Linked DNA regions of Variovorax terrae. The protein of the gene in region 1 binds, or shares a complex with, the protein of each later gene. Links are inferred from orthologs where the notes say so. Each region holds a gene or a part of one and is shown on either strand. Other genes may lie near its edges.

What was found.
Region 2: the proteins of MMF98_RS13080 (region 1) and uvrB are in contact, whole or in part, in a crystal structure (PDB 7EGT), measured with the Thermus thermophilus proteins. The link is inferred for Variovorax terrae from one-to-one orthologs. Residues at the interface, in WP_096412145.1 of Thermus thermophilus: His654, Arg656, Phe657, Gln666, Asp668, Glu669, Lys680, Arg681, Leu682, Ser683, Lys685, Tyr686, Ala687; in WP_096411307.1 of Thermus thermophilus: Glu23, Leu25, Arg26, Asp27, Gly28, Glu29, Arg30, Phe31, Arg55, Glu326, Asp327, Phe328, Glu379, Ser382, Gln383, His398, Gly400, Arg401.

The regions. Positions count from the first base shown.
Region 1 is NZ_JALGBI010000001.1:2,763,595-2,778,625, reverse strand. Bases 133-3,169 are described here. They hold MMF98_RS13080 (UvrD-helicase domain-containing protein), read left to right. Parts: upstream 133-480; coding sequence 481-2,859; downstream 2,860-3,169. Other genes in these bases: MMF98_RS13075 (ABC transporter permease), read right to left, coding at 2,955-3,169; MMF98_RS13085 (hypothetical protein), read right to left, coding at 133-455. Also shown: more of MMF98_RS13085, read right to left, coding at 1-132; more of MMF98_RS13075, read right to left, coding at 3,170-3,611; MMF98_RS13070 (transporter substrate-binding domain-containing protein), read right to left, coding at 3,604-5,340; MMF98_RS13065 (50S ribosomal protein L11 methyltransferase), read right to left, coding at 5,340-6,023; MMF98_RS13060 (tetratricopeptide repeat protein), read left to right, coding at 6,263-6,715; MMF98_RS13055 (FecR family protein), read right to left, coding at 6,776-7,537; MMF98_RS13050 (BPSS1780 family membrane protein), read right to left, coding at 7,534-8,325; MMF98_RS13045 (homoserine kinase), read right to left, coding at 8,418-9,368; MMF98_RS13040 (hypothetical protein), read right to left, coding at 9,401-9,754; polA (DNA polymerase I), read left to right, coding at 9,811-12,615; MMF98_RS13030 (4-oxalocrotonate tautomerase), read right to left, coding at 12,652-12,876; aconitate hydratase AcnA, read left to right, coding at 12,991-15,031. UniProt on the Escherichia coli protein: A helicase with DNA-dependent ATPase activity. Unwinds DNA duplexes with 3'-5' polarity. Translocates on single-stranded DNA with 3'-5' polarity. Initiates unwinding more efficiently from a nicked substrate than double-stranded DNA.
Region 2 is NZ_JALGBI010000001.1:2,229,583-2,244,482, reverse strand. The notes cover bases 3,823-6,728. They hold uvrB (excinuclease ABC subunit UvrB), read left to right. Parts: upstream 3,823-4,186; coding sequence 4,187-6,271; downstream 6,272-6,728. Other genes in these bases: MMF98_RS10545 (response regulator), read left to right, coding at 6,334-6,728; MMF98_RS10555 (amino acid aminotransferase), read right to left, coding at 3,823-4,081. In the rest of the region: ygiD (4,5-DOPA-extradiol-dioxygenase), read left to right, coding at 1-748; MMF98_RS10565 (HdeD family acid-resistance protein), read right to left, coding at 867-2,237; MMF98_RS10560 (nucleotidyltransferase family protein), read right to left, coding at 2,313-2,888; more of MMF98_RS10555, read right to left, coding at 2,885-3,822; more of MMF98_RS10545, read left to right, coding at 6,729-6,987; MMF98_RS10540 (ATP-binding response regulator), read right to left, coding at 6,984-8,846; MMF98_RS10535 (response regulator), read right to left, coding at 8,897-9,508; MMF98_RS10530 (RCC1 domain-containing protein), read right to left, coding at 9,592-11,097; MMF98_RS10525 (RCC1 domain-containing protein), read right to left, coding at 11,178-12,647; Fe-S cluster assembly transcriptional regulator IscR, read left to right, coding at 13,459-13,995; MMF98_RS10515 (IscS subfamily cysteine desulfurase), read left to right, coding at 14,031-14,900. UniProt on the Escherichia coli protein: The UvrABC repair system catalyzes the recognition and processing of DNA lesions. A damage recognition complex composed of 2 UvrA and 2 UvrB subunits scans DNA for abnormalities.

The DNA.
Region 1 (15,031 bases):
ATGGTTTCCACCAGCAGCAGCCAGGCGCGCCAGGGGCCGCCGGTGCCCGGCTTCATCTCGATCGAGGTGCCGATGTAGTCGTTGAACGGCAGGCCGTGCGCCACGCGCAGCCGGCGCCCGTTCGCGGCGCCCACCGCATGCGTGGCGAGGCGGGCGGTGTCCTGCGGCGCCCCCTGGCCCAGCGCTTCAAGCCGGGCCAGGCTGTCGCGCGTGGCGGCGGCCGACAGCGGCGCGTCGTCGCCCCGCGCGCTCGGCACGATCCAGTCGATCGCCAGCTCGCGCGGCCCGGGGCGGGCGCTGCGTGCGTCGGACCAGCAGGCCTCGCAGTCGGCGCTGATGAAGCGCTCCACCAGCGCAACGGGCGCGCGCTGGCCGTCGCTGGCGCAGAACGATTGCGCCAGGGCGGGGGGCGGCAGGCAGACGGCCAGGCCAAGCAGAAAAAGGGAAGGCTTCATCGGTGGGCTTTCTACAATGGGGCATATGTTCCCAGAAGTCGCAGCCGAGCCCCCCCTCTTACAGAATCTCAACCCCGAGCAGCGCGCCGCCGTCACCCTGCCCAATGAGCATGCGCTGATCCTGGCCGGCGCGGGCTCGGGCAAAACCCGCGTGCTGACCACGCGCATTGCCTGGCTGCTGCAGAACGGGCAGGTCTCGCCCGGCGGCGTGATGGCCGTCACGTTCACCAACAAGGCGGCCAAGGAGATGATGACGCGCCTCACGGCCATGCTGCCCGTCAACGTGCGCGGCATGTGGATCGGCACCTTCCACGGCCTGTGCAACCGCTTCCTGCGCGCGCATTACAAGCTGGCCAACCTGCCGCAGAGCTTCCAGATCCTGGACACGCAGGACCAGCTCTCGGCCATCAAGCGCTTGATGAAGCAGTTCAACGTAGACGACGAGCGCTTCCCGGCCAAGCAGACGCAGTGGTTCATCGCCGGCTGCAAGGAAGACGGCCTGCGCCCCAACATGGTGGAGGCGCGCGACGAGGAAACCCGCAAGAAGATCGAGATCTACCAGCTTTACGAGGAGCAGTGCCAGCGCGAGGGCGTGGTCGATTTCGGCGAGCTGATGCTGCGCAGCTTCGAGCTGCTGCGCGACAACGACCCGATCCGCGAGCACTACCAGCGGCGCTTTCGCCACATCCTGATCGACGAGTTCCAGGACACCAACAAGCTGCAGTACGCCTGGATCAAGCAACTCGCCGGCCCCGGCAGCAGCGTGCTGGCCGTGGGCGACGACGACCAGAGCATCTACGCCTTTCGCGGCGCGCGCGTGGGCAACATGGCCGACTTCGTGCGCGAATTCAACGTGCAGCACCAGATCAAGCTCGAGCAGAACTACCGCAGCTACAGCAACATCCTCGACTCGGCCAACGAACTCATCAGCCACAACAGCAAGCGCCTGGGCAAGAACCTGCGCACCGATCAGGGCCCGGGCGAGCCGGTGCGGGTGTACGAGGCCACCAGCGACTTCGCCGAGGCGCAGTGGATGGTGGACGAGATGCGCCAGCTGGTGCGCGACCACGGCACCGAGCCGGGCTTTGCGCGCAAGGAGATCGCCGTGCTCTACCGCAGCAATGCGCAGAGCCGCGTGATCGAAACCGCGCTGTTCAACGCCGGCGTGCCGTACCGCGTGTACGGCGGCCTGCGCTTCTTCGAGCGCGCCGAAATCAAGCACGCGCTGGCCTACCTGCGCCTGCTGGAGAACCCGCGCGACGACACCAGCTTCCTGCGCGTGGTCAATTTCCCGCCGCGCGGCATCGGCGCGCGCAGCATCGAGCAGCTGCAGGATGCCGCGCGCGCGATGGGCGCCTCGCTGCACGACGCCGTGAGCACGATGAGCGGCAAGGCCGGCGCCAACCTGGGCGCCTTCGTGGCGAAGATCGACGTGCTGCGCGAGCAGACCCAGGGCCAGACCCTGCGCGAGATCATCGAGCTGGTGCTCGACCACAGCGGCCTGATCGAGCACTACAAGGCCGACCGCGAAGGCGCCGACCGCATCGAGAACCTGGAGGAGCTGGTCAACGCGGCCGAGAGCTTCGTCACCCAGGAGGGCTTCGGCCGCGACGCGGTGGCGCTGCCGGTGGACGAGCTGGGCCGCCCGCTCACGCAGTCGCCCGCCAGCCAGGGGCTGGACCCGAACCTGCCACCGGCCGGCGAGCCGCTGGCGCCCGATGCCGACACCGGCGAGACCCTGAGCCCGCTGGCGGCCTTTCTCACGCATGCGGCGCTGGAGTCGGGCGACAACCAGGCCCAGGCCGGCCAGGACGCGGTGCAGCTCATGACGGTGCACTCGGCCAAGGGCCTGGAATTCGACTGCGTGTTCATCACCGGCATGGAAGAGGGCCTGTTCCCGCACGAGAACTCGATGAGCGACTACGAGGGGCTGGAGGAAGAGCGCCGCCTGATGTACGTGGCCATCACCCGCGCGCGCAAGCGCCTGTACCTGAGCCACTCGCAGACGCGCCTGCTGCACGGCCAGACGCGCTACAACCTCAAGAGCCGGTTCTTCGAGGAACTGCCCGAGGCCGCGCTCAAGTGGATCACGCCGAAGCACCAGGGCTTTGGATCGGGCTTCGGGTTTGCTCCTAATTCTGTAGCTAAGAATGACCGCTACACAAGGACCTCCGGCGGATTTAACCAGGATTTGACGCGTTTTGCGAGCCCGCCGGTGCCGGCGCAGAAGACCGCGCCCGCGCATGGCCTGCGCTCGGGCATGCAGGTGTTCCACAACAAGTTCGGCGAGGGCACGGTGCTCACGCTCGAAGGCTCGGGCGACGATGCGCGCGCGCAGATCAACTTCCCGCGCCACGGCGTGAAATGGCTGGCGCTGAGCGTGGCGAAGCTGACGCCGGTGTAGCGGGCTCTCTGGGTGCGCAGGAAAAACCTCTGACCGGGGCACGGGCCGGGCCGAAGGCTGGGACCATCTGAGGCCCTGATGGCAAGCGCAAGGCCTCAAGGCGACCGGGGATCCGACGGGCGAGCCGCCTGGAGGGGACGGTGAAAGCGCTGGACGAGCTTGACACGCAGATGGTTGATGAGGTGGTAGATCAACTGGAAGCACACGGTGAACATCACCATGACCAAGCCGATCAGGAGCAGCCTGTCGCTCACCTTGGGCAGGGTTTCGATGGCACGCAGCGTGATCGTGGTGGCCTCGACCACGCCCACCGCAGCGCCAAACCCGGACGACAGCACCATGACAAAAAGGGCGCGTACCAGGCCCATCAGAAAGAGCATGGCGGCGACTGGCGAACCATTTCGCCACTGCCGCATGGCCTCGACAGCGTTGTCGGACACATAGGCCGCCGCATACAGGGCGAGTGACACCACCATGGCCAGCCAGGGCGTCATGACAAACTGCCAGCGGCCGACGGAAAAGCCGGCGGACGCGACGTTGACCAAGAAAAACATCACGACAAAAGTGGGCACGGTCCGCATCACCGAGACCAGCCAGGCAGCCGGTGCGGCGGCAAGGCCGTTCCGAAACCGCGCAGCCGCCAGCGGCGCCCCCAGCAGCAGGCCACCCAGCAGGGCGCAGATGGCAATCTGGAAGTTCACGACCAGGCCGGACAGAAAATCCGGCAAGAACCGGGGAAGCAACTCAAGCATGGGCGCCTCCCCTGAGGGCCAGCCGCGCCTGCCACAGGTTGGCCAGGCGATGCACCACGGCAACCAGCAGCATGTAAAAGAGGAGCAAAAAGGTGTAGGTGGTGATGCGCTCACTGGAAAACGACGCAACGTCAGTCAGTGCGGACAGGAGTTCGGGTACACCCATCACCGATGCGGCGGGGCTGCCCCGGGTGGCGTTCACGACGAACGCCACCACTTGTGACCTGGCCCGGTAAACTGCGGCGCTCAAAGCGGGCTGCGATGGCGCACGCTCCTCGCGCAGTGTGAGCATCGCTTCCGCAACGGCCTGCCCTGCGTTGCAGCCGTTGAACAGGCCCAGCACCAGCACGGCGGCGGCAAGCGCCACAAACGGCGAACTGGCACCGGCGGCGCCGACCAGCACACTCGCCAGAATCATGAGCAAAATCAGCGGCGTGGACTGCATTGGCCACAGCAGGCCGCGCATGGCCCAGCGCAGCCACGGCTTATGGGAAGTCAGGCCCGCGCCAAAGGCCAGCGCAAAAGCCCAGGTCGCCAACACGGCACCCAAAACCAGCAAGATGGAAAACCAGATGCCTTCGAAAAGAAGGTCCAGCGCCACCCATGTCTTGAACATGGCCAGGGTGACCTTGATGCCGGTGGCCTGGTGGATGAATTTTTCCAGCCGGCCAACCAGCGGCGCAAATGATGTTGGCTCCAGCTGGTTGTCAGGCGGCGCCAACACGCAGGCCGGGTCCGTCAATGAGGTCATCTGCGCACAGCGGCTGCTTGCCCACAACAGGCGCTGCTGCTCCAGAAATGGCGAGTTCACCCCATATTTTTTGGCCAGCGCCTGCAACGCACCCGAATTGTGCAGGTGCCGCATCGACAGGCCCAGCACGTCTGCAAGGCGTTCACCACCTTCACGCGCCACGGCCGCCCCCCATGGCAATGGTGCAAAGCCAAACTTGGTGTCGTAGGCTGCGGCAAACGCGGGCTGCTGCAGATAGGACGCGAAAAAACTGTCGTCCTGCGCGACCAGAGAGCAGCCGCCCAGGCGAAGTTCATCGACGAGGCTCGAGGCTTTGTCGAAAAGCTTCAGGCGCGCGCCATTGACCGACAGCTCGGCATTGGTGCTGTTACCCACCGTCACGCAGACAGTGTTGCCGCGCAACTTGGCCAGGCCATCGATCGCAAGCTCCTTGCGCCCCAGCACAATGGTCTGCGACTGGTAGTAGTGCGGCCGCACAAAGAGGGCTTCCTTGTCTCTTTGCGAGGTGTGCCCCATGGTGGCAATGACCAAATCAACGCGCCCTTCACCCAGCAGGGCAAGGCGGTTGGCAGGCGTGACCACCACAAACACGGGCGCAACACCCAGCGAATCCGCAAGCTGGCGCGCCAGGTCAATTTCAAAGCCCTGCAGCAGGTTTGCGTTCTCGAAGGCAAATGGCGGGTAGCCGGTGCGCACGCCCACTCTCAGGGTTTTGGTGCAGATGACGCGCGACCACACATCCGCCGCACCATCGCAATTTGTGCTTCTTTGCGGACTGGCCTGTGTTGCCGGTGGCATCGGCGGCGACGGCCGGGTGTCTTGGCCCGCCGCGCTGAAACACAGCAGCGCCAGGCCGATGGCCAGCAACCGGCGCATCGATATCGTCCTGAATGCCGGCACAAGCGCCGAAGTACAGGCCACGACTTGCGCCAGCCTCCGCATGGCGAGGCTGCTTTCATCCACGCGGCAGGTTCGCATCAAGCTTTCTCAGGCTTCCAGCTGATTTCAACAAGGTCGAAATCGACAAACCAGTAGTTGCCCATTTTGTGAATGCCTTGGCCCGTAAAACGCGCCAGCACGGGAGGACTCAGGCTTGCCAGCTTATGCGCGGGCAAAGGCGCCGAAGCACAATAGGCGACGCGGGCTTGCAGGCCCAGGGCATCGGCCATCGCCTGCGTCTTGCCGATGTCGAGAAACACGTTGTGGGTCATCACAGCCAGGCCGCCGGGAGCCAGGTGGCGGCTCAGGCCCGTCAGAAATGGATCGACACAGCGGCGGCCGTCGGCGCCGCCCGCGCTCCAGCTCGCCAGGCGACCATCGCCCTCGATGTGCTCAGCCGCAAACTGCGGCAGGTTGGTGACCACAAGATCAAAGCATGCATCTCCACATGCCGCCCACATGTCACCCTGAACCAGGTTGGCCTTTTCAAGCAAGCCCTCTTGATCCAACAATTTTTGTGTCGCCTGAACTGCCAGCGGTTCGAGCTCCACACCCAACGCACTTTGCGCGCCCAGGGCCAGAAGCGTCGCCATCATCACGCCACTGCCGGTTCCCATGTCGAGCGCCCTGGACGATTGCACACGCGCCGCGTGCTTGCGTACGTAAAGCAGCAAGGCGGCGGTGTACTCGCTCGGGCTGAACAATGATTCGGTGTCGCTCAAAGTCGTTCAAAAAACGGTTTTATGGCATCACAGAGCAGTGGCTCCCCGGCGTCGGGCGAACGGCCGGAAGCACGGGTCGAGCGATAGTAACCTATGGATACACCTTGTAACGAAGCCGTGCGCCGGCGGCCACCTCGCCAGACAGGGGCTGCGCACCGATTGACAGAGGGGGCGAATGGGTTGAAACTTTTTGGTTAATTTCCACTCAAGTGGTTTTTCATAACCGGAGAGCGTTCATCATGATCAAGACCCTCATTGCCTGCCTGGCGCTGCTGGCCGGCGCGGCCTTCGCCGCCGACACGCCTTCCGGCCCGACTGCCAGCGAACGCATGGCCACGGCCCGCAAGGCCATCGACGCCAAGGACTGGAACAAGGCCCTGTTCGAGCTCAGCCAGGCGGCGCGCGAAGAGCCGCGCAACGCCGACGTGCACAACCTGCTGGGCTACACCTACCGCAAGAAGGCCACGCCCGACCTGCCCAAGGCCTTCGAGGAATACAACACGGCGCTCAAGCTCAACCCGAAGCACAAGGGCGCACACGAGTACATCGGCGAGGCCTATCTGATGGACAAGAAGCCGGCCGAGGCCGAGAAGCACCTGGCCGCGCTGGAGCAGATCTGCGGCAACAAGACCTGCGAAGAATACGAAGACCTGGCCAAGGCCATCGCCGACTACAAGGACAAGAACAAGTGAGGCGTGGCCCACCCATGAAAAAGCCCGGCTCGGCCGGGCTTTTTCATGGGCGGCCTGCGGTCAGCGTTGGCGCTGGGTGTCCGCCGGGTGCATCTGCCCGGGCTTGTCTTCCATGTAGCCCTTGCCGTCCTTCACGCCCTTGTGGCCCGAGATCTGCCAGGCCGTGCGCTGGTCGACCAGGCCGGCCAGGTATTCGAGTTCCTCGTCGGTGTGGTTGATGGCCTTGGCCGGCGTGAGGAAGCGGCCTTCCTTGGGCCGGACCTCGCCCCAGAAGGCCTGGTGGTAGTCGGACTGGCTCAGCGCCCGGTCGGGGCCGGCGCCCATCTCCACCGTGCCATAGCAGTTGCAGAAATAGCTGCGGTTGTCCTGCTCGGGAAAGACCTCGGCGTAGACGCCCGTGCCGCGGATGCCTGCGGTCAGCGTGGGCGTGACGATCTGGCGGCTCGACCCCTTGCCCCAGACGCTGGCCACCGCTCCCGTGACCAGGCGCAGCACGCTCACCACGCTCAGCGTGCTGCCGCGCTCCACCGTCAGGCGCGAGTTCTGCCGCACCAGGAACGAGGTGTTGCCGATCACGAAGACCAGGTTCGTGCCGGGCCCGGTCTGCACCTGGTCGCCGGTCATGATGGTGTGCTGCGGCAGCAGCCGGCTGCCGTTGAGCAGCGCGTCGCCCCGCAATTCCACGATGTTGCTGCGGGCCTGGGCCAGCGCGGCGGCCGAGCCGCCCACGGCCGTCCAGGCCGCCGCAGCCTGCAGGAAGCTGCGTCGGCGGAACCAGAGCAGTTCGTTCTCGGTGCGGCCTTGCAGGATGTGCTGGGTCATGCGCTCTCTCCGGGTGGGGTGGGGTCGTCGGCAACGAAGCTGTCGCGGAAGGTGAAATAGGTCGAGGTGAAGAACATGGCCGCCAGCACCAGCGCCACCGGCATCATGAGCAGGGAGGCCAGCTCGGCGCTGCCGCTGAGGGCCGCCATGCTGGTGATCACCGTCAGCGACAGCACGAACACTGCGGCCCAGGTGAGGCCGTAGAGGGTGAAGGCGCGGAAGTTGCGCAGGCATGCGACGAAACTGAAGAACAGGCTCTTGAGCGGCGGCACGCCGTGCCAGTGCACCAGCGCCGGCGCATGCCAGAACAGCAGCGACAGCGGCAGGTACAGGCCCATCGCCACCCACATGGCGAGCTGGAAATCAGGCGCCATCACCAGTTCGCGCGTGAGCTGGCCGCCCACCAGATAAAGCCGCGCGAACTGGCCGCCGTCGAACAGCGCCGAGACGCCCATCACCAGCAGGAAGCCCGCCGCGTAGAGCGCGCCCAGCACCATCATGGCCTGTGCGCGTTGCTGGCCGGCCCGGAAGGCGCTGACCAGGATGGACGGCATCGGGAACTTGCCCTTGGTGGCCTCCAGCGTGGCCGCCATCAGCCCCAGCGAGGCGGCCGGCAGCAGCGCCAGCGCGAGCGCGCCGCCGATGAAGGGCAGCAGCGTGGCCAGCGACATCACGGCCATGAACATGAAGAACAGGCCCGCCAGCGCGAGCGGCTGCTTGAAGAAGGTTTGGATGCCGAGCTTGACCCATTGGATACCGGTACGCGCGGGAACGATGTTCAGTTTCATTGGCGATGCATGAATGAGGGCAATGGGACACGAAGGTTCTGGCCAACCGGGGGGCCCCAGTTTGCGTGACAAATCCAGTGCAGGCAAGCGGCTCAGGCCGTCACCGGCTGGCGGATGCGCTGGCGCAGCACGCGCTCGAAGTGGCCGGGGTCGTGCGGCTGCAGCATGGCGGCTTCGCGCGGCAGGTGGAAGTCCCACAGCCGCGAGATCCAGAAGCGCAGCGCGCCGGCGCGCAGCAGGGCGGGCAGCAGCTGGCGCTCGGCGGCGGCCAGCGGCCGCACGGCGGTGTAGGCGGCAAGGAGGCTGTGGGCGCGAACGGCGTCGTGCGCGCCGGTTTCCAGCTCGATGCACCAGTCGTTCAGACACACGGCGATGTCGAACAGCCAGGCGTCGACGCCGGCGAAATAGAAGTCGAAGAAGCCGCTGAGCTGGCCGTCGTCGAACATCACGTTGTCGCGGAACAGGTCGGCATGCACCGGCCCGCGCGGCAGCGCCGCGTAGGCGGAGGAGGCCGCGACGTGGTTCTGGAACGCCAGCTCGGCCAGGATCAGCGTGCGCTGGCTGTCGCTCAGGTGCACCAGCACCACCGGCACCGTTTCGTTCCACCAGGCCAGGCCGCGCAGATTGGGCTGGCTGCGGTTGAAGTCGCGCGCGGCCAGGTGCATGCGCGCCAGCGTCGTGCCCACGGCGGCGCAATGCTCGGGTCCGGGCGCCAGCACGCTCCTGCCGCGCAAGCGGTTCACCACGGCGGCGGGCTTGCCCTTGAGCCGGTGCAGGATGTCGCCGTCGCGGTCGGCCGCCGGGTCGGGCACGGGAATGCCGCGCTGCGCCAGGTGCTTCATCAGGTGCAGGTAGAACGGCAACTGCTCGGCGCTCAGGCGCTCGAACAGCGTGAGCACATGCTCGCCCTGGTCGGTGGTGGCGAAGTAGTTGGTGTTCTCGATGCCGCCCTCGATGCCGCGCAGCTCGCGCAACTCGCCCAGGTTCAGCTGGCGCAGCAGAGCCTGCGCCTCCTCGAATGAGACTTCGGTGAATACGGCCATCTGGCAACAGTCGTGTGAACGGGCCCTGGTCCCTAGAACTTGATGACGTTCCACACCCGCTGGCCGGTCGGCCCGGGTGTGTCGAGGCCGTTCGGCCGGCTGCGTGCGCCGTCCAGCGGCAGTACCTCGTACTCGGGCACGTTGGCCTTGGGCTGCACGGTGATGCTTTGCGTCTCGCCGCCGTAGCGGACCTCGTCGATGCGCGAGCCGCCGTCTTCCACCCGGATGCGCTCGATGCGCTGGTCGCCGCGCAGCGCGGCCGGCCCCGAGCGGGTCAGCGGCTCCTGCCCGCCGGGCGGGGCCGGCAGGGCGTTGGGCGCCGGGTTCTGGGCCAGGGCCGCAGAGCCGGCGGCCACCAGCAGCAGGGAGAGGAGGACGGCACGCATGGCCCGATTGTAGAGGCGGGGCGCGGCGTGCGGCTGCGGCCGTGCACAATCTGCCCATGAGCGACGAAAAAGCAACTGCAAGCCCGAAAACCCTGGTCCTGGTGGACGGTTCCAGCTACCTGTACCGCGCCTTCCATGCCATGCCCGACCTGCGCGCCGTGCCGGGCGACCCGGCCAGCCCGGCCACCGGCGCCATCCGCGGCATGATCAACATGATGCAGGCGCTGCGCAAGGAAGTGCAGGCCGACTACGCCGTCTGCGTGTTCGACGCCAAGGGCCCGACCTTCCGCGACGCGCTGTACCCCGAGTACAAGGCCAACCGCTCGCCCATGCCGGACGACTTGCGCGGCCAGATCGAGCCGATCCACGAGGTGGTGGGCCTGCTGGGCTGGAAGGTGCTGGCCGTGCCCGGCGTGGAGGCCGACGACGTGATCGGCACGCTGGCTGTGACGGCCGCGCGCCAGGGCGTCGAGGTGGTCATCTCCAGCGGCGACAAGGACTTGTCGCAACTGGTGAACGAGCACATCACCATCATCGACACCATGAACGGCAAGAAGCGCGACGTGGCTGGCGTGACCGCCGAGTTCGGCGTGCCGCCGGCGCTGATGATCGACTACCAGACCCTGGTCGGCGACGCCGTGGACAACGTGCCCGGCGTGCCCAAGGTCGGCCCCAAGACCGCCGCCAAGTGGCTGCAGGAATACGGTTCGCTCGACGCCCTGGTGGCGCGCGCCAATGAGGTGAAGGGCGCCGCCGGCGAGAACCTGCGCCAGACGCTGGACTGGCTGCCCAAGGGCCGCGAGTTGCTGACCATCAAGACCGACTGCGACCTGGCGGCCTATGTGGCGGGCCTGCCGTCGTTCGAGGCGCTGACCTTGGCTGAACAGAACAACGAGGCGCTCAAGACCTTTGGCGAGCAGTACGGCTTCAAGGGGCTGGTCAAGACACTGGCCGCGCAGGCGCCGGCCGAGGCGCCGCCGGCCCGCAAGAAGGCCGACAGCGGCGCACCGGGCCTGTTCGACGAGCCCGAGCCGGCCGCTGCCGCCCCGGTGGCCAGCCACCTGAAATACGACACCGTGTTCACCTGGGAAGCCCTGGAGGGCTGGCTGCGCCAACTGGAGGCCGCCGAGCTGGTGGCGCTGGACACCGAAACCACTTCGCTCGACGAGATGCGCGCCGAGATCGTGGGCATCAGCTTCAGCGTGGTGCCTGGCGAAGCGGCCTACATTCCGCTGGCCCACAACTACCCCGACGTGCCCGCGCAGCTGCCGCGCGACGAGGTGCTGGCGCGGCTGAAACCCTGGCTGGAGAACCCGGCCAAACACAAGCTCGGCCAGCACATCAAATACGACCGCCACGTGTTTGCCAACCATGGCATCGAGGTGCAAGGCTATGCCCACGACACCATGCTGCAAAGCTACGTGCTCGAGGTGCACAAGCCACACGGCCTGGCTAGCCTGGCCGAGCGCCACCTGGGCCGCAGCGGCATCCAGTATGAGGACCTGTGCGGCAAGGGCGTGCACCAGATTTCCTTCAGCCAGGTCGATATCGCCAAGGCCGCCGAGTATTCGTGCGAAGACTCCGACCAGACGCTGGACGTGCACCGCGTGCTGTGGCAGCGGCTGGAGGCCGACGAAAAGCTGCGCGGCATTTACGAGTTGGAGATCGCCAGCAGCGAGGCGCTGTACCGCATCGAGCGCAACGGTGTGCTCATCGACGCGCCCACGCTGGCCGCGCAAAGCCATGAGCTGGGCCAGCGCATCGTGCAGCTCGAAACCGAGGCCTACGAGATTGCCGGCCAGCCCTTCAACCTGAGCAGCCCCAAGCAACTGGGCGAAATCTTCTTCGACAAGCTCGGTATGCCGGTGGTCAAGAAGACTGCCACGGGCGCGCGCAGCACCGACGAAGAGGTACTGGAGAAGCTGGCCGAGGACTACCCGCTGCCGGCCAAACTGCTGGAGCACCGCAGTTTGAGCAAGCTCAAGGGCACCTACACCGACAAGCTGGCCCAACTGGCCAACCCGGCCACGGGCCGCGTGCACACCCACTACGCGCAGGCGGTGGCGGTCACCGGCCGGCTGGCCAGCAACGACCCCAACCTGCAGAACATCCCGATCCGTACGCCCGAAGGCCGGCGCGTGCGCGAGGCCTTCGTCGCGCCGGCCGGCAGCCTGATCGCCAGCGCCGACTACAGCCAGATCGAGCTGCGCATCATGGCCCACATCAGCAGCGACGAGGCGTTGCTCAAGGCCTTCCATGACGGCATGGACGTGCACCGCGCCACCGCGGCCGAGGTGTTCGGCGTGGCGCCCGACCAGGTCAGCAGCGAGCAGCGCCGCTACGCCAAGGTCATCAACTTCGGGCTGATTTACGGCATGAGCAGCTTCGGCCTGGCGAAGAACCTGGGCATCGAGACCAAGGCCGCGGCGGCCTACATCGACCGCTACTTCCAGCGCTTTGCCGGCGTCAAGCGCTACATGGACGAGACCAAGGTGTCGGCCAAGAGCCGGGGCTACGTGGAAACCGTGTTCGGCCGCCGCCTGTACCTGCCCGAGATCAACTCGCCCAACGGCCCGCGCCGCTCGGGCGCCGAGCGCGCCGCCATCAACGCGCCAATGCAGGGCACGGCCGCCGACCTGATCAAGAAGAGCATGGTCAAGGTGCAGCAGGTGCTGGACGCCGAGCGGCGCGGCACCAAAATGATCATGCAGGTGCACGACGAACTGGTGTTCGAGGTGCCGCAGGCCGAGGTGGAGTGGCTCAAGCTCGAAATCCCGCGCCTGATGGCCGGCGTGGCTGACCTCAAGGTGCCGCTGCTGGCCGAGGTGGGGGTGGGGGAGAACTGGGACAAGGCGCACTGAGCGCGCCGAGGCACCCTCGTTCGCCGGGCGCTGGTGCTACTGTTTCTCCGACCACAGCTCCCCACCGGTCGCCCAGTCGCTGCGCTTGACCTCCTGCAGGATCACGTCCACCCCTTCGGGCTTGGAGCCCAGGGTGTCGACCACGGCCTGGGTCAGGGCCTTGACGAGGTTTTTCTTCTGCTCGTGCGTGCGGCCTTCGAACATTTCGACATGGATGGTGGGCATGGGTTTTTTCCTGTGGAGGTGGATGGTTCCGGGCATTGTGCCGTGATCTGTGCCGCGCCCGTTCCGGGGGCCGAGGGTTTGTAAATCTGTCGACAGAACTTGGGTAAAGACTTGCTGGGGAGCAAGATTTTGACCTAAACTGTCGACATAATGAGCCCCGATTGCCGAAATACCCCAAGGAGTCTTGGAAAACAAGACTTAGTTTTTCATGATTTGAAATCGTCTGTCGACAGCCTGAGGCTGTCCAGATTGCCCTTCTGCCTGCGGATCCTCGCGGAGAACGTCCTGCGCCACATCGGGCACAACGATGTGAGCGATGCGGATCTGGAGCGGCTGGCTGCGTGGCAGCCGGACGGGGCCTTGATCGAGGTGCCGTTTCATCCGGCGCGCGTCCTGATGCAGGACTACACGGGCATTCCGGCGCTGGTTGACCTGGCGGCACTGCGCGACGCATCGAGCCAACTGGGCGTCGATCCTCTCGCCGTGAATCCGCAGATTCCTCTCGACCTGGTCATTGACCATTCGCTGATCGTCGACTACGCGGGACGGCCCGACGCCGTCGCCCTGAACCTGGGGCGCGAGTACGAGCGCAATGCCGAGCGCTTCAGCCTGGCCAAGTGGGCGCAAAGCAATTTTCAAGACATGCGCGTTGTTCCTCCCGGCAGCGGCATCCTGCACCAGGTCAACATCGAACATATCGCCTCGGTGGTCCGCACGAAGAAGTTGGACAGCGGCGTGACTATTGCTTACCCCGACACCATGGTCGGCACCGACAGCCACAGCACCATGGTGAACGGGCTGGGGGTGCTGGGCTGGGGCGTCGGCGGCATCGAAGCCGAAGCGGCGCTGCTGGGGCTTCCCTTGCTCGTGCCGGTGCGCAGGGTCATCGGCGTGCGCCTGAGCGGCAAGCTGCGCGAGGGCGTCACCACCACCGATCTGGTGCTGACGCTGACGCAGAAGCTGCGCCAGTTCGGCGTCGTGGACGCTTTCGTGGAGTTTTGCGGCCCCGCCCTGGATGACTTGTCGGTGTCCGACCGGGCCACCGTGGCCAACATGGCGCCGGAGTTCGGCTCCACCTGTGCGTTCTTTCCGATCGACTCGCAAACATTGCGCTACCTGTCCATGACGGGGCGCGATCCCGGCCAGGTGGCGCTGGTGGAGGAATACGCCAAGGCGCAAGGCCTGTGGCGCGATGACGCCGTGACGCCTTCGTACAGCGCCGAGCTGGCGCTCGACCTCGCCGAGGTCGAGCCCTGCGTGGCCGGGCCGCGGCGCCCGCATGACCGGGTGGCCTTGGCGCAGCTTTTCAGCACCTTCGAGGCGGCTGTTCCGCGCGCGAGCGCCGCCACGCGCGCGGCCTTGTCGCATGGCAGCGTCGTGCTCGCGGCCATCACCAGCTGCACCAACACGTCGAACCCCTCGGTCATGCTGGCGGCTGGCCTCGTTGCCGAGAAGGCCATGGCCCGTGGGCTGCGCGTACCGCCATGGGTCAAGACCTCGCTGACACCCGGATCGCGCGTGGTGGCCGATTACCTGAAACAGGCCGGGCTGCAGCGCTCGCTGGATGGGCTCGGCTTTCATGTCGCGGGGTATGGCTGCGCGACCTGCGGGGGCAACTCGGGCAACCTGAGTCCCGACGTGGAGCGGGCCATCCAGGAGCAGGACCTCACGGTCTGTGCGGTGCTCTCGGGCAACCGGAATTTCGAGGCGCGCATCCACCCGCTTGCCAAGGCCAACTATTTGATGTCGCCGCCGCTGGTGGTGGCGTTTGCGCTGGCGGGTCGCATCGATCTCGACTTCAGCGCGGAGCCGCTAGGGCATGACAATCAGGGCGCGCCGGTCTTCCTGCGCGACATCTGGCCTTCCTCGCAGGACATCGCATCGGTGGCCGAGAAGGTGCTGTCCGCGCCGCTGTTCGTCAGCGGGTATGCGGATCTCTTCAAGGGCGACGGCCAGTGGTCCGCGCTGGACGTGCCGCAAGGCGTGCAGTTTCCATGGCAGCCCGAGAGCACCTACATCCGCCGGCCGCCCTACCTCGACGCGTTCGATCCCGGCGCGGCATTGGCAACGCCGGATGTGCAGCAGGCACGGGTGCTGGTCATGCTGGGGGACGCCGTCACGACCGACCATATCTCACCCGTCGGGGCGATCGCCGCTGCTTCGCCAGCCGCGCGCTACCTTGAAGAGCGGG
Region 2 (14,900 bases), 540 kb from region 1 along the record:
GAACGCCATCGAGGACAACGAATTCCGCCAGAGCTGGCAGGCGCTGGGCAAGGAGTTCGGCACGAAATTCCCCCGGCCGCAGCTGATCCTGTGCATTTCGGCACATTGGCTCACGCGCGGCTGGTACCTCACGGGCATGGACAAGCCCAAGACCATCCACGACTTCGGCGGCTTTCCGCAGGAGCTGTTCGACCAGCAGTACCCCGCGCCCGGCGCGCCGGCCGTGGCGCTCGAAATCAGCCAGGGCATCAAGCAGCCGGCCGTGGGCCTGGACAAGCAGGAATGGGGGCTGGACCACGGCACCTGGTCGGTGCTCAAGCCGATGTTTCCCCAGGCCGACATTCCGGTGGTGCAGCTCAGCATGGACTACAACCGTCCGCCGGCCGAGCATTTCGCGCTGGGCCGCCAGCTCAAGGGCCTGCGCGATCGCGGCGTGCTGATCGTGGGCAGCGGCAACATCGTGCACAACCTGCGCGCCACCCAGCGCAGCGCGGCCAGCAACCAGGCCTACGACTGGGCGATCGAGTTCGACAAGACGATCGGCGACTACCTGCAAAAGGGCAACCTGGCGGCGCTGGCCGACTTCCAGAAGCTGGGCCAGGTGGCGCAGCTGGCCCATCCCACCTACGACCACTACCTGCCGCTGCTGCACGCCGCCGGCGCGGTGGACGCCAAGGAAGCGCCGCGCTTCTTCAACAACCTGTTCCAGGCGGCCTCGATCTCGATGCGCTCGGTGGTCTGGGGCTAGGAGCGGCTGGCTATTGCTATCGAAATGATAGCTTCAGAGCACCGCGGGGCCAGGACATCCGCCGCTTTTAATTTGATAATCGGCCGATGACGGGGTTTGGCTCCCTCGCGGCACCGGTTCACTCTGGAGCGCGCGCCGCGCTGGCGTGCTCGTCCCTCCAGCGCCGGCGCGACAGCATCCTGCGGCGCATGGCGAGGCGCGTCATCTTGACCCAGCCAAAGGGCCGGGGGTCGGCCAGCATGCTGATGGCGCGCGCGTAGTCGAGCGTCAGCCCCGGCGTCCAGGCCATGGTGGCGGCGCGCTTGCGGATCTGGGCGGCTACCCAGAGCTCGGGCGTCACCAGGATGCGGAAGAAAGCGCGCCAGCCGCGGTCTTGCCCGTGTACCTGTCCCACCGAGCCTTCGACGGCGGCCTCGAGCGCGCGCGCCACGCTGCTGGAGCAGTTGCGGTGCGTGAGGTTGTAGGTCGCATCCTGCCGGTAGCCGTCCCAGAACAGGCGCAGCCGGGCCGGGTTGTAGTTGCGGATGCGCACCTTGGTGGTGGATTCGCACCACGCCCTGGCCTCGGTCGCGTAGTCGGGCTGGAAGAGGCCCGGCACGTCGTTGTCCCGCGTAGCGCGCAGCACCCGGCCCAGTTCGCTGGGAGAGCGGTCGATCTCCACGCCGGGGTAGAGGCTGATGTAGATGCCCTCGGGCGACTCCAGCGCGGCATGGCCGGTGGAGATGACGCCGTTGACGTCGACGGCCGCGATGTAGCGGTCGACGATGGGCGCGCGCTGCACCGGCGCCTTCGAGGTGCCGACGGGCGTCCACACATGCACCGTCAGCGCCTTCTCGCCTGCGGCGGGCGGGCCGTCCCACTCGAGAGGCGCTTCGGGGCCGGACGGCTGGTTGGTCGGGGTGGCCGCCCGGGAGGCAGAGCCGAAGCCCGGGTTGTGGGTCAGCGTGCGGGTGCGCAGGGCGACCAGGATGATGCTCCAGCCGCCGAACACCAGGGCCAGGCCCACGCAATAGGCGACGGTGCCCACGTAGTGCGTGGGGTAGGGCTGGTAGAAGAAGATCGCCACGCCGATCTCGATCAGGCCGCCGGCCATCGCGGCGCGCCAGCGCCGGAAGCGGACCAGGTAGGCCGAGACCGACTGCAGCAGACCGTCGGCCAGGAACAGGGTGCCGAAGATCATCGACAGGATGAAGTTGCCGTGCCGGTAGTCGCCCAGGATCAGCACGGCGGCCCCGGCGAAGGCCAGGCCCTTGATGTAGCGCAGCGCGCGCTGGCCGCCGACGCCGGTCCAGGCCACGGCCAGGGTGGCCAGGCCCTCGGCCAGCAGCAGGTAGGCGAACAGGCCCAGCGGGAAGTACAGCACGCCGTCCAGCGCGTCGATCAGGACGAAGACGCCGGCCAGCGCGCTCAGGCAGCCGGCCACCATGAGGCTGCGCCAGCGCTGGCGCAGGTAGTCGACGCCCAGCAGAATCATGATCAGTCGTGCCACAGTGGATCCCAGCGGCGCGAGGGCGCCTGATGAAGTGGCGAAAGTATAAAAGCCCCGAGTGGGGCCGCGCGGGCGTCAGGCGCGCGTTTCGAGCCAGCCCCAGCGGGCCCGGTAGCTCGCCACCTTCCGCGTGAACAGGGTGCGGTGGTCGCACAGGGGGTTGGGGCGCAGGATGCCCTGGTACAGCTCGTCCAGCCCGTTCGGGGCATAGAGCACCGGCTCGGCGCCGCAGGCTTGCAGGCCGACGCAGGTGCAGCGCACCAGGAAGCGGTCGAGCCCGTCCTGCGAGCAGGTCAGCGCCGGGTAGGGGAAGCCGAAATAGTCTGGATACCACGTATGCACGCGGGCCTGGTTCTTGATTTCGACCGTGATGCCGAGGTCGGCGCAGCAGGCCTCGACCCGGGCCTGCACCGCCATTTCGGCCTGCGCCGACAGGTCGCTTGCATCGAAATAGAACAGGTCGTAGTCCTTGATCCCCGCTATGGGCGGGCGGCCCGAGCGGAGGTTCCAGACGGTCTGGAACAGGCAGCCTGCGACCAGCCAGGCGTCCGGCAGCTTCAGGCCGGGCAGGCGCTCCAGGATGGCCCGGTTGTGCGGGTTCTGCAGCGCGTCCTGCGTGAAGGTCTCGGCGCTGGCGGGCGCCAGGTTCAAAGGACCTTGGCGATGGCCGCGCAGACGTAGTCGATGTTCTTGCTGTTGAGCGCGGCCACGCACATGCGGCCGGTGTCGGTGCCGTAGACGCCGAACTCGTTGCGCAGGCGCACCATCTGGTCCTTGGTGAGGCCCGAGTAGCTGAACATGCCGATCTGCGTGGTGATGAAGCCCATGTCTTCCTTCACGCCGGCCGCCTTCAGCTTTTCCACCAGCGCGATGCGCATCTGCTTGATGCGCAGGCGCATGTCGCCGAGCTCCTTCTCCCACAGCGCGCGCAGCTCGGGCGTGTTGAGCACGGTGGCCACCACGGTGCCACCATGGATGGGCGGGTTGCTGTAGTTGGTGCGGATCATGATCTTGAGCTGGCTCAGCACGCGGTCGGCTTCTTCCTTGCTGTCGCACAGCACCGAGAGGGCGCCCACGCGCTCGCCGTAGAGGCTGAAGCTCTTGGAGAACGAGGTCGAGACGAAGAAGGTCAGGCCGGCGGCGACGAACTTGCCGATCACGGCGCCGTCCTCGGCGATGCCCTGGCCGAAGCCCTGGTAGGCCATGTCGAGGAAGGGCACGAGCTCCCGCGCCTTGACGGCCGCGATCACCTGGTCCCACTGCTCGGGCGTGATGTCATAGCCCGTGGGGTTGTGGCAGCAGGCGTGCAGCACGACGACGGTGCCGGCCGGCGTGGCCTGCAGGGCCGCCAGCATGCCGTCGAAGTTGACGCCGCGGCTGGCGGCATCGTAGTAGGGGTAGGTTTCCACCGTGAAGCCGGCCTGCGTGAACAGGGCGCGGTGGTTCTCCCAGCTCGGGTCGCTGATCAGCACCTTGGCGGCGGGCTTGAGCTTGCGCAGGAAGTCGGCGCCGACCTTCAGGCCGCCGGTGCCGCCCAGCGCCTGGATGGTGGCCACGCGGCCGGACTTCACCGGCTCGCTGTCGGCGCCGAACACCAGGCCCTTCACCGCCGAGTCGTAGGCGGCGATGCCGTCGATCGGCAGGTAGCCGCGCGCCTTGGGCGCTTCCATCATCTGCTTCTCGGCCGCCTGCACGCATTCGAGCAGCGGCAGCTTGCCGTTGTCGTCGTAGTACACGCCCACGCCCAGGTTGACCTTGTGCGGGTTGGGGTCGGCGGCAAATTGCTCGTTGAGGCCCAGGATGGGGTCGCGCGGCGCCATTTCCACGGCGGTGAAAAGAGACATGAGAAATCCTCGGATGTTGTCGAAATCTGTCAGTAGCGAAGAGGCCGGACCTGTTGTACTCTGCCGGGTTATCCCCAATTTTAAGGGCTGATGCAAAAACCACCCATGCCAGAAGCGATCGAACTCATGCCCGCCAAGCAAAATGGCGAATTCATCAGTTTTCCTGATTCGCCCTTCGAGCTGTTCCAGCCCTATCCCCCCGCCGGCGACCAGCCCACGGCCATCGCCCAGCTGGTCGAGGGCGTGCGCGACGGCGAGGTGTTCCAGACCCTGCTGGGCGTGACCGGCTCGGGCAAGACCTTCACCATGGCCAACGTGATCGCCCGGCTGGGCCGCCCGGCCATCGTGTTCGCGCCCAACAAGACGCTGGCGGCGCAGCTCTACAGCGAATTCCGCGAGTTCTTCCCCAGGAACGCCGTCGAGTATTTCGTCAGCTACTACGACTACTACCAGCCCGAGGCCTACGTGCCGCAGCGCGATCTGTTCATCGAGAAGGACTCGGCGATCAACGAGCACATCGAGCAGATGCGCCTGTCCTGCACCAAGAGCATCCTGGAGCGGCGCGACGTGGTGATCGTGGCCACCGTCTCGGCGATCTACGGCATCGGCGAGCCCGAGAGCTACCATCGCATGATCATGACGCTGCGCGCTGGCGACAGGATGGGCCAGCGCGACGTGATCGCCCAGCTCATCCGCATGCAGTACCAGCGCAACGACCAGGATTTCTCGCGCGGCAAGTTCCGCGTGCGCGGCGACACCATCGACGTGTTTCCGGCCGAGCACAGCGAACTGGCGGTGCGCATCGAGCTGTTCGACGACGAGATCGAATCGCTGCAGCTCATGGACCCGCTCACGGGCCGCATCCGGCAGAAGATCCCGCGCTTCACCGTCTACCCGTCCAGCCACTACGTGACGCCGCGCGACAAGGTGCTGGCCGCGGTCGAGACCATCAAGGTCGAGCTGGACCAGCGCCTCAAGGAGTTCGTGGACGCGGGCAAGCTGGTCGAGGCCCAGCGGCTGGAGCAACGCACCCGCTTCGACCTGGAGATGCTCAGCGAGGTCGGCCACTGCAAGGGCATCGAGAACTACACCCGCCACCTCTCGGGCGCCGCGCCCGGCGACCCGCCCAGTACGCTGACCGACTACCTGCCCAAGGATTCGCTGATGTTCCTGGACGAGAGCCACCAGATGATGGGCCAGCTCAGCGCCATGTACAACGGCGACCGCGCGCGCAAGACCACGCTGGTGGAGTATGGCTTTCGCCTGCCGTCGGCGCTGGACAACCGGCCGCTCAAGCTCGAGGAGTTCGAGCAGCGCATGCGCCAGGTGGTGTTCGTTTCGGCCACGCCGGCCGACTACGAGAAGACGCACACCGGCCAGGTGGTGGAGCAACTGGTGCGGCCCACCGGCCTGGTGGACCCCGAGGTGGAGGTGCGCCCGGCCACCCACCAGGTGGACGACGTGCTGCAGGAGATCCGCATCCGCGTCGAGAAGCACGAGCGCGTGCTCATCACCACGCTGACCAAGCGCATGGCCGAGCAGCTCACCGACTACCTGAGCGACAACGGCGTCAAGGTGCGCTACCTGCACAGCGACGTGGACACGGTCGAGCGCGTGGAAATCCTGCGCGACCTGCGCCTGGGCACCTTCGACGTGCTGGTCGGCATCAACCTGCTGCGCGAAGGGCTGGACATTCCCGAAGTCTCGCTGGTGGCCATCCTCGACGCCGACAAGGAAGGCTTCCTGCGCGCCGAGCGCTCGCTGATCCAGACCATCGGCCGCGCCGCGCGCAACCTCAACGGCCGCGCCATCCTGTATGCCGACCGGATGACGGAGTCGATGAAGAAGGCCATCGGCGAGACCGAGCGCCGCCGCATCAAGCAGGTGGCCTACAACGAGGCCCACGGCATCACGCCGCGCAGCATCGTAAAGCAGGTGCGCGACCTGATCGACGGCGTCTACAGCGAAAAGGCCGGCAAGGAAGCCGAGCGGCTGGAGCTGCAGCGGGCCCAGATCGAGGACATGAGCGAGAAGGACATCGCCAAGGAAATCAAGCGCCTGGAAAAGCAGATGCTCGAACATGCGCGCAACCTCGAGTTCGAGAAGGCCGCCCGCGTGCGCGACCAGCTGGCCCAGCTCAAGCAGCAGGCCTTCGGCGCGCCGGGCGTCGACAACGTGGTGCCTGGCTGAATCGAAGACAATACCTGGAGAATGCCCAAGCCGGACCGTCCACCCGAAGCCTCGAAACGCTGATGCACTACCTGCTGATCGAAGACCACCCGCTCGTGCGGGAAGGCATGATGCAATGCATCATGCAGTTCCAGCCGGATGCGAAGTTCACGCAGGCCTCGAGCTGCGCCCGGGCGCTGGCCGTGCTCGACTCGATGAATGCCGAAATCGATGTGGTGCTGCTGGACATGGGGCTGCCCGACAGCCAGGGCATCGAGACCCTGCAGCGAGTGCGCAAGGCCTGCACCACGCAAAGCATCGGCATCGTTTCGGGCAACAACGACCTGGACCTGGCCGTGCAATGCATCCAGAACGGCGCCAGCTGCGTCATTCCCAAGCATGGCGACCTCGCCGAGTTCGAGCTGGGCCTGCGCGCGCTGGCGCAGCGCCGGGTCTATTTCCCCAAGGAACTGTTCGTGGCCAGCCGCGTTGATTTCAACGACGTGAGCACCCCCGGCGAAGAGCTGCTGACGCCGCGCCAGCGCGATGTCCTCAAGCTGCTGCTTCGCGGCTGCTCCAACAGCATCATCGGTACCGAACTGCACATCAGCCCCGAAACCGTGAAGCTGCATGTGAGCGCCATCTACCGGGCCTACCGCGTGGCCAGCCGTGTCGAGCTGTTCCTGAGCTGCGCCAACCGCAGCGTCAAAGCGCCAGACTTCATCGGGCAGCGTTAGTCGACCAGCATCTCATGGAGTTTGTCGCGCAGCACGTCTGGCGGCACGGGCTTGTGCAGCAATGCGAGCTGGTGATGGGCGGCGAGCTGCAGGGCGTGGGCGCTGGTATCGCCGGAGACCAGCAACGCGGGCAGGGCGCGGCCCAGCAGGCCGCGTAGCTGCAAGACGAGATCCAGGCCCGATGCGCCTGCAGTGAGCCACAGGTCGCTGATGATGAGCTCGGGCTGCCAATCGCCTTCGCTGTCGTGGCTGCTCGTGTCGCCATCCTGGCGCGGGCGCGCATGCCGCAGCGCCTCGGCGGGGGTGGTGGCCGCCCTGGCATCGCATCCCCATTGCCCCAGCACCGACAGCATGGCATTGCAGATCGACTTCTGATCGTCCACCACCAGCACACGCAGGCCATACAGCACGCCCGGCTCATCGCTGCCGCCGAACGCCTGGGGCGCAGCCGGCTCCTCCACCGGCGGCGCATGCGCCAGCGGCACCGTCACGAAAAAGCAGCTGCCTTGGCCCGGGCGCGAGCGCAAACCCAAGGGCCAGGCGCACGCATCCGTCAGCCGGCGCACCGTGGCCAGCCCGATGCCCAGGCCCTTGGCCTGGTCGCGCTCGGGGTTGTGCAGCTGGTAGAACTCCTCGAACACCCGGCCCTGCTCCTGCGGGGCAATGCCGATGCCGGTGTCCCAGACCTCGATGCGCACCGCCTCGCCACGCAGCCGCATGCCCATCAGCACGCCGCCCTGCCGGGTGTAGACCAGCGCATTGGCCAGCAGATTGCTGAGCACGCGGGTCAGGATGAGCGGGTCGGCATGCACCGTCAGGGCGCGGGCGTGCACACGCAGCCGCAGGCCGCGCTGCTGCGCCAGCGGCCTCATCTGCGCGGCGAGCTTGTTCAGCAGCACGCCCAGCCGCACCGGACGCGGTTTGACGGACAGGTCGCCGCGATCGAGTTGCGACAGGCTCAGCAGGTCATCGAACAGCGCGCTGAGCGATGCTGCGCTGGCGCTGACCTGCTCGACGAGGGGCGCCTGCGTGGCCGGGCGGGCCTCGTTCCTGAGCTGCCCCACCAGCAGGGTGAGCGCGTGCAGGGGCTGCCTCAGGTCGTGGCTGGCCGCCGCAAAGAAGCGTGATTTGGATTGCCCGGCTTCCTCGGCAGCTTCGCGGGCGGCGATGGCCGTGCTCTTCTCGACTTGCAGGCTGTCGACCAGCCGGTCTTTTTCGAGCTGCAGGTCGAGCAGGCGGCCGACCATGCCCGACTGCTTGCGCACGATCGTGACCGCGAAGCCCAGCATCAACAGCGACTGCCCTATCAGGATGGCCTGTTCCTGGATGTCGAGCACGAACAGCGAGACCAGGGTGATGCCCACGGTCGGCGCGGCGATGGCCGCGAACCCCGGTATCCACTGCGCGCTGGTGAACATGCCGCCGGCAAGGACCAGCGCGGTGAAAGAGACGATCAGGAACATGATGACGGGCTGGGCCGGGTCTGAAAAAATGCCAATCGCCAGCGGCATGGGCAGCGCCTGCGCGAACTGGCCCAGCATCAGCAGCCAGGCCCAATGCCGCTTGCGCGCCGCCATGCCCTCGTCCTGCGCGCGCGGTACGCCGTGCGGCTCGTGGCTGAGGGGGCGAAGCTTCAGGTAGCGGTAGATCAGCAGCCGCATGCCGCAGATCGCCACGACGCTGCCAAACCAGCCGAGCACCCAGCTCGTGGGGAAGCGGCCCCACAGCGCCACCACCAGCAGCAGGGACACGGACAGATGCGACAGCAGCACCGAGGGCCAGGCCGCCAGCAGCAGATTGAGGCGGTAGGTGATCTGGCTCGGCGGCTGCAGCAGGAAGCGGTCGGTGAGGGATTGCATGGGAGCAGGGTGGTTGGGGCATTGTGCACATCGCCGTGCCGGCGCCGCGGCTAGGGGCGGCGCAGCAGCGCCTGCACCATCTTGTCGCGCAGCACGCTGGAGGTGACGGGTTTGCACGCCAGCGTGAGGCCGTGGCGCGCGGCAAGCTGCGCCTGCTCCGGCGTGGTGTCGCCCGAAATGAGCACGGCGGCCACCTGGCGCCCCATCGCGCGGCGCACGTCCTGCACGGCGTCGATGCCGGACCCGTTGCCCGGCAGGCGATAGCCGCTGAGCACCAGCTCGGGCGTCCACGAGCCTTCGCTGTGCCGTCCGCCATGCCGTGCGTGCTGCTGTGCGACCAGGGCCAGCGCTTCGGCCGCATTGGCGACCACGCGCGCGTCGCAGTGCCATCGAAACAGCAAGACCTGCAGGGCGTGGCGGATGGCGGGCTCGCCATCCACCAGCAGCACGCGGCAGCCGTACAGCAGGTCGTCGCTGCTTTCCATGGTGTCGTCGTTGGCACTGTCCGCGGCAGGCATCGCCTCCCGATGTCCGGCCGGTATCTCTCTGGGCCGGGGCGCGGGCTGCGCCTGCACGCCGATGCGGTGCAACGGGCGGCGCTGAACCGCCGCAGAAAACGCCCGCGCCACGGCGCACAGGCCCACCCGCATCGAAGCACGCATGGCGCCTTGCAGCGTCTGGAGCCACGAACGGAGGGGCCGGGTGGACTGCATCGATGACGCCAACGTGCCAGACGCCGCGGGCCCTATTTCCAGTAGACCGCGCCGCCGGTGACGGCGGTGGGCGCCATCTTGAGCGCGGTGGTGCCGTCGCCGAGCTGCCCGTTGCTGTTGTAGCCCAGGCAGAGTGCCGTGCCGCTGGCCTGGAGCGCGCAGCTGGTGTAGCCGCCCGCGCTGAGGGCGGTCACGTTGCTGAGGCCGGGGACGAGGATGAAGTTCGGCTTGGCGGCGAAGGTGCCGTCGCCGAGCTGGCCCAGGCCGTTGTAGCCCCAGCACGCGACGGTGCCGTCGGATTTCAGCGCACAGCTGTGGATGTCGCCCATCGCAACGGCCACCGCGCCGCCCAGCCCGGCGACCACGACCGGGCCCGAATAGGTGGTCTGGGAGCCATCGCCCAACTGGCCCCAGCCGTTGTAGCCCCAGCACACGACGGTGCCATCCGATTTGAGGGCGCAGGTGTGCTGCGCCCCGACGCTGATGGCCGCCACGCCGCTCACGCCGGCCACGGCCGTAGGGGCGAGGACGTTTGTCGGCAAGTTCGAGCCGCTGCCCATCTGGCCGGCCTGGTTGTAGCCCCAGCAGGCCACGGTGCCGTCTGCCTTCAGCGCACAGCTGTGGTAGTCCCCCGCGCCTACCGCGACCACATTGTTCAGGCCGGGCACGGCAACCGGCGTTGCCTGGTCGGTGAACCCGCCGTCACCCAGCTGGCCAAAGCCGTTGTAGCCCCAGCAGGCCACCGTGCCGTCGGCTTTGACGGCGCAGCTATGGCCGTCGCCTGAACTCAAGCCCACCGCGTTGGTGATGTTGAGCACGGCCACGGGGATGGCGGCCAGGGTGGTGGTGCCATTGCCGAGCTGGCCCGAGGCGTTGTAGCCCCAGCAGGCGACGGTGCCGTCGGATTTCAGCGCGCAGCTGAACGTGCCGCCGGTGCCCAGGGCCACGGCGCCGCTCAGGCCGCTGACGGCGACGGGAACGGCGCTGTCGACCACGGAGTTGTTGCCCAGCCGGCCAAACTGGTTCTTGCCCCAGCAGGCGACGCTCGTGTCGGGCTTGATGGCGCAGGTATGGCGATACCCGACCGACACCGGCTCGCCTGCCACCGCCACGGCGTGGGTGGCCGTGACGCTGGCACCATTCACCACGGCGCTCAGGCCGAGGCTGAGGCTGCCGGCCTTGTTCCACAGGTGGCGGGCCGGGTTGCTGGAGCCTGCGGGTGTGCCGTCGCCCCAGTCCCAATTGACGGAAGCCACGGTCCCGGCGCTGGCGGATGCGGTGTGGCTGTAGATCGTGTAGGCCACCGCGTGGGCCGGCGTGTCCGCGCTCACGGTGAGAGGAGTATCAGGGGTGGCCGGGTTGGCGGGGCCGCTGGGACTGCCGGGGCCGGCGGGCGCACCCGCGGAGCCGGGGGCGGCGGTGGAGTCGCCGCCGCCGCAAGCCGTCAGCGCCGCTGCCATCAGCAGGCCGAGCCAGGCCGCCGAGGCGCGTGCGGCAGGGCGCGGGACGGTGCGTTCTGGAGTGGAGGAGGTTTGCATGGTTGATGTTTCCCTTGAAGAAATGGTGGGTTGCTATTGTTTTGATAGCTGCTCGCGTCCAGGGCGCCTGGACCTCGGGCCTATTTCCAGAAAATCCAGTTGTTGCCCAGGCGCGTGGGAACCAGTCTGTCCACCAGCGTGCCGTCGCCGACCTGGCCGAGGTTGTTGAGGCCCCAGCACAGCGGTGTTCCGTCGGTCTTCAAGGCGCAGGAACTGGATTCGCCCGCATTGATGGCGGCCACGCCGCTCAGGCCGGCGATGGGGGTGGCGGTCAGTCGGTTGGCCTTGGTGCCATCGCCGACTTGTCCCTGCCCGTTGTAGCCCCAGCAGGCCACCGCGCCGTCGGATTTCAGGGCGCAGGCGTGCCCGCCGCTGCCCAGGCTCAGGGCCATGGCGCCCGCCAGGCCCGCGACGGCCACGGGGGCGGTTCTGAGCACCGTGGTGCCGTCGCCGAGCTGGCCGACGTGGTTGCCGCCCCAGCAGACCACCGTGCCGTCGAGCTTCAGGGCGCAGGCGGCATCGACCCCCACGCTCACGGCCGCGACGCCGCTCAGGCCGGGCACGGCGACGGGCGTGGTTCTGTCCAGGAACGTGCCATCGCCCAGTTGGCCGGAGCTGTTGTTGCCCCAGCAGGCCACGCTGCCGTCGGATTTCAGCGCGCAGCTGCTGATGAAGCCGCTGCTGACGCTGATGACGCCGCTCAGGCCCGACACCGCCACGGGTGTGTTCTTGTTGGCGGTGGTGCCGTCGCCGAGCTGGCCTTCGCCGTTGTAGCCCCAGCACACCACGGTGGCGTCGGATTTCATGGCGCAGGCATGCCGGCCTCCTGCACTCAGGGCCACGGCGCCACTCAAGCCTGCAACGGCGACGGGGCTGGGCCGGGTCACGGCCGCGCTGCCATCGCCGATCTGCCCCTGGCCGTTGTAGCCCCAGCAGGCCACGGTGCCGCCCGAGGCGAGGGCGCAGCCGTAGTAGGCGCCCAGGCTCAGGGCGACGACGCCGCTCAGGCCCGGCACCGGGATGGGGAGGGATTGGTCGACCGTTGTGCCGTCCCCCAGTTGACCCCAGCCGTTGTAGCCCCAGCAGGCCACGGTGCCGCCGGGCACGATGGCGCAGGCGTGCTTTTCTCCCACCGACATGGGCTCGGCCACGACCACCGTGGCTTGCTTGCCATTGAGCAGGTTGCCGCCGGCCACCGCGCTGAAGTTCACCTTGAATTGGCCTGGCGTGTTCCAGACATGGCCGGCCGGGTTGGTGGTGCCGTCGGGGCCACCATCGTCCCAGCTCCAGTTCTGCACGCTGATGGTGCCCGTGCTGAGCGTGGCGCTGTAGCGGTAGAGGGTGTTGGCCACCGCGCGCGCCGGGGCGCTGAGGCTGAGCGTGGGGGTGGCCGGCGGCGAGCCGCCGGGCCCACCAGCCCCACCGGTAGCCGAGCCGGCGGCCGGGCCAGCGGCGATGTCATCGCCGCCGCCGCAGGCCGCCAGCATGGCGGCCACCAGCGTGCCCAGGACGACGGCCGCGACGGGCCTGGAAATCAAAGAAATCTGCATGTTTTCCCCGCAAAGAACAGCGACTCGGCACAAGGTGGAGTCGGATGCAGGGAGCGTAAAAACCGGGCGCGAAACGGCCAATCACCTGGGGTTACTAATTTGAGCTACCCGTTCAGGGGAGGGGCTAGTAGGAAAGGGTTATGCCGTTTCGCATCGACGGGGCGCGATGCCGTAGTCAATGAGCCTCAATGAGCCGGCCCTCATGGTGGCTTCCCGCGTTCAGGGGATGGACAAGCGGGCCGGGCGGGGCTTGAGCCGCATCCGCCTGCGGGCGGCGGAAATCGGCGCCACGGTGAGGTTCGACGGCGTCCAGCCGGGCTTCTGCGTGCAGTTCCGGTTTGCTACCAGATTGATAGCATGCAATCACCAGGGGACCTGGACCTGAGCCGCTTTTGACCCCGAAATGGAGTGGCAGGCGCCGGCCGGGCGCTTGCGAGGGCCCTTGGCGCCGAGTCCGGCCGGGCGGCTGGAACCTCCCCCCAGGATCCGTGTCTGACAATTAAAAAAAGCAAAAAGCCAGGTGAGTGGCTGAGTCTGTACGTCCTAAGGTTTACTCGCGTATTTAGTCATGGACAAAACGCCGGCCAGAGGGGAGACCCGGGCCGGTCCATGGGTTTTCTGCTATACTTGACATAAATACTCAACAACAGACCGACACGACGAAAAGTCAATGCCCCGGCGTTGACGGGGGCTTGGCAAGACCGGCTGGAACAGGCCGCATCGCCAGGTAGTGAGCGGAGACGGTGCCTCGGTTGCCCAAAAGGCGGCGGGGTGTTTTAACGGTCAACCGAGCCTTATTAAGGAGCTTGCGATGCGTCTCACAACCAAAGGCCGCTTTGCGGTCACAGCAATGATCGATCTGGCCCTGCGCCAAAACAATGGCCCGGTCACGCTGGCAGCGATCAGCCAGCGCCAGCAGATCTCCCTGTCCTATCTCGAACAGCTGTTTGGCAAGCTGCGCCGCCACGAGCTGGTGGAATCCACCCGCGGCCCCGGCGGTGGCTACACGCTGGGCCGCAAGGCGGCCGACATCACCGTGGCCGACATCATCGTGTCGGTGGACGAGCCGATCGACGCCACCCAGTGCGGCGGCAAGGAAAACTGCCTGGGCGAAGCCGGCCGCTGCATGACGCACGAGTTGTGGGCGTCGCTGAACCAGCGCATGGTCGAGTTCCTGGACTCCGTCACGCTGCAGAAGCTGGTGGACGAGCAACTCGCCAAGGGCGTGCAGATCGAAGACAAGCCCAGCCCCAAGCGCGCCATCTCCAGCCAGCCGGTGGTCAAGCCGATCCGGGTGAATGCGCCGAACTCGGTGTTCGCCCTGGGCAGCATGTTCGCCAAGTCCTGATCCGTTTGACCGCCAGCCGTCGCACAGAGCCAGCCATGGACATGACCCCGCACTTCCCGATCTACATGGATTACGGCGCCACCACGCCGGTTGACCCGCGCGTGGTGGACGCGATGATCCCCTGGTTGCGCGAGCATTTCGGCAACCCGGCATCGCGCAGCCACGCCTGGGGCTGGGAAGCGGAAGAAGCCGTGGAGAAGGCCCGTGACCAGGTGGCCGAGCTGATCGGCGCCGACCCGCGCGAGATCGTCTGGACCTCCGGCGCGACCGAGTCCAATAATCTTGCGCTCAAAGGCGCGGCCCAGTTCTACAAGAGCAAAGGCCGCCACCTGATCACCGTCAAGACCGAGCACAAGGCCGTGCTCGACACCATGCGCGAGCTCGAACGCCAGGGCTTCGAGGTGACCTACCTGGACGTGCAGGAAGACGGCCTGCTCAACATGGACGCGCTCAAGGCCGCGATCCGCCCCGACACCATCCTGGTCAGCGTGATGTTCGTGAACAACGAGATCGGCGTGATCCAGGACATCCCGGCCATCGGCGCGCTGTGCCGCGAGAAGGGCATCATCTTCCACGTCGACGCGGCGCAGGCCACGGGCAAGGTCGAGATCGACCTCAAGACGCTGCCGGTGGACCTGATGAGCCTGGCTTCGCACAAGACCTATGGCCCCAAGGGCATCGGCGCGCTGTACGTGCGCCGCAAGCCGCGCGTGCGGCTGGAAGCCCAGATGCACGGTGGCGGCCACGAGCGCGGCATGCGCTCGGGCACGCTGCCCACGCACCAGATCGTCGGCATGGGCGAAGCCTTCCGGCTGGCCCGCCTCGAAATGGCGCAGGACGGGGCCAAGGCCCGCGCCCTGCACGACCGCCTGCTCAATGGCCTCAAGGATGTGGAACAGGTGTTC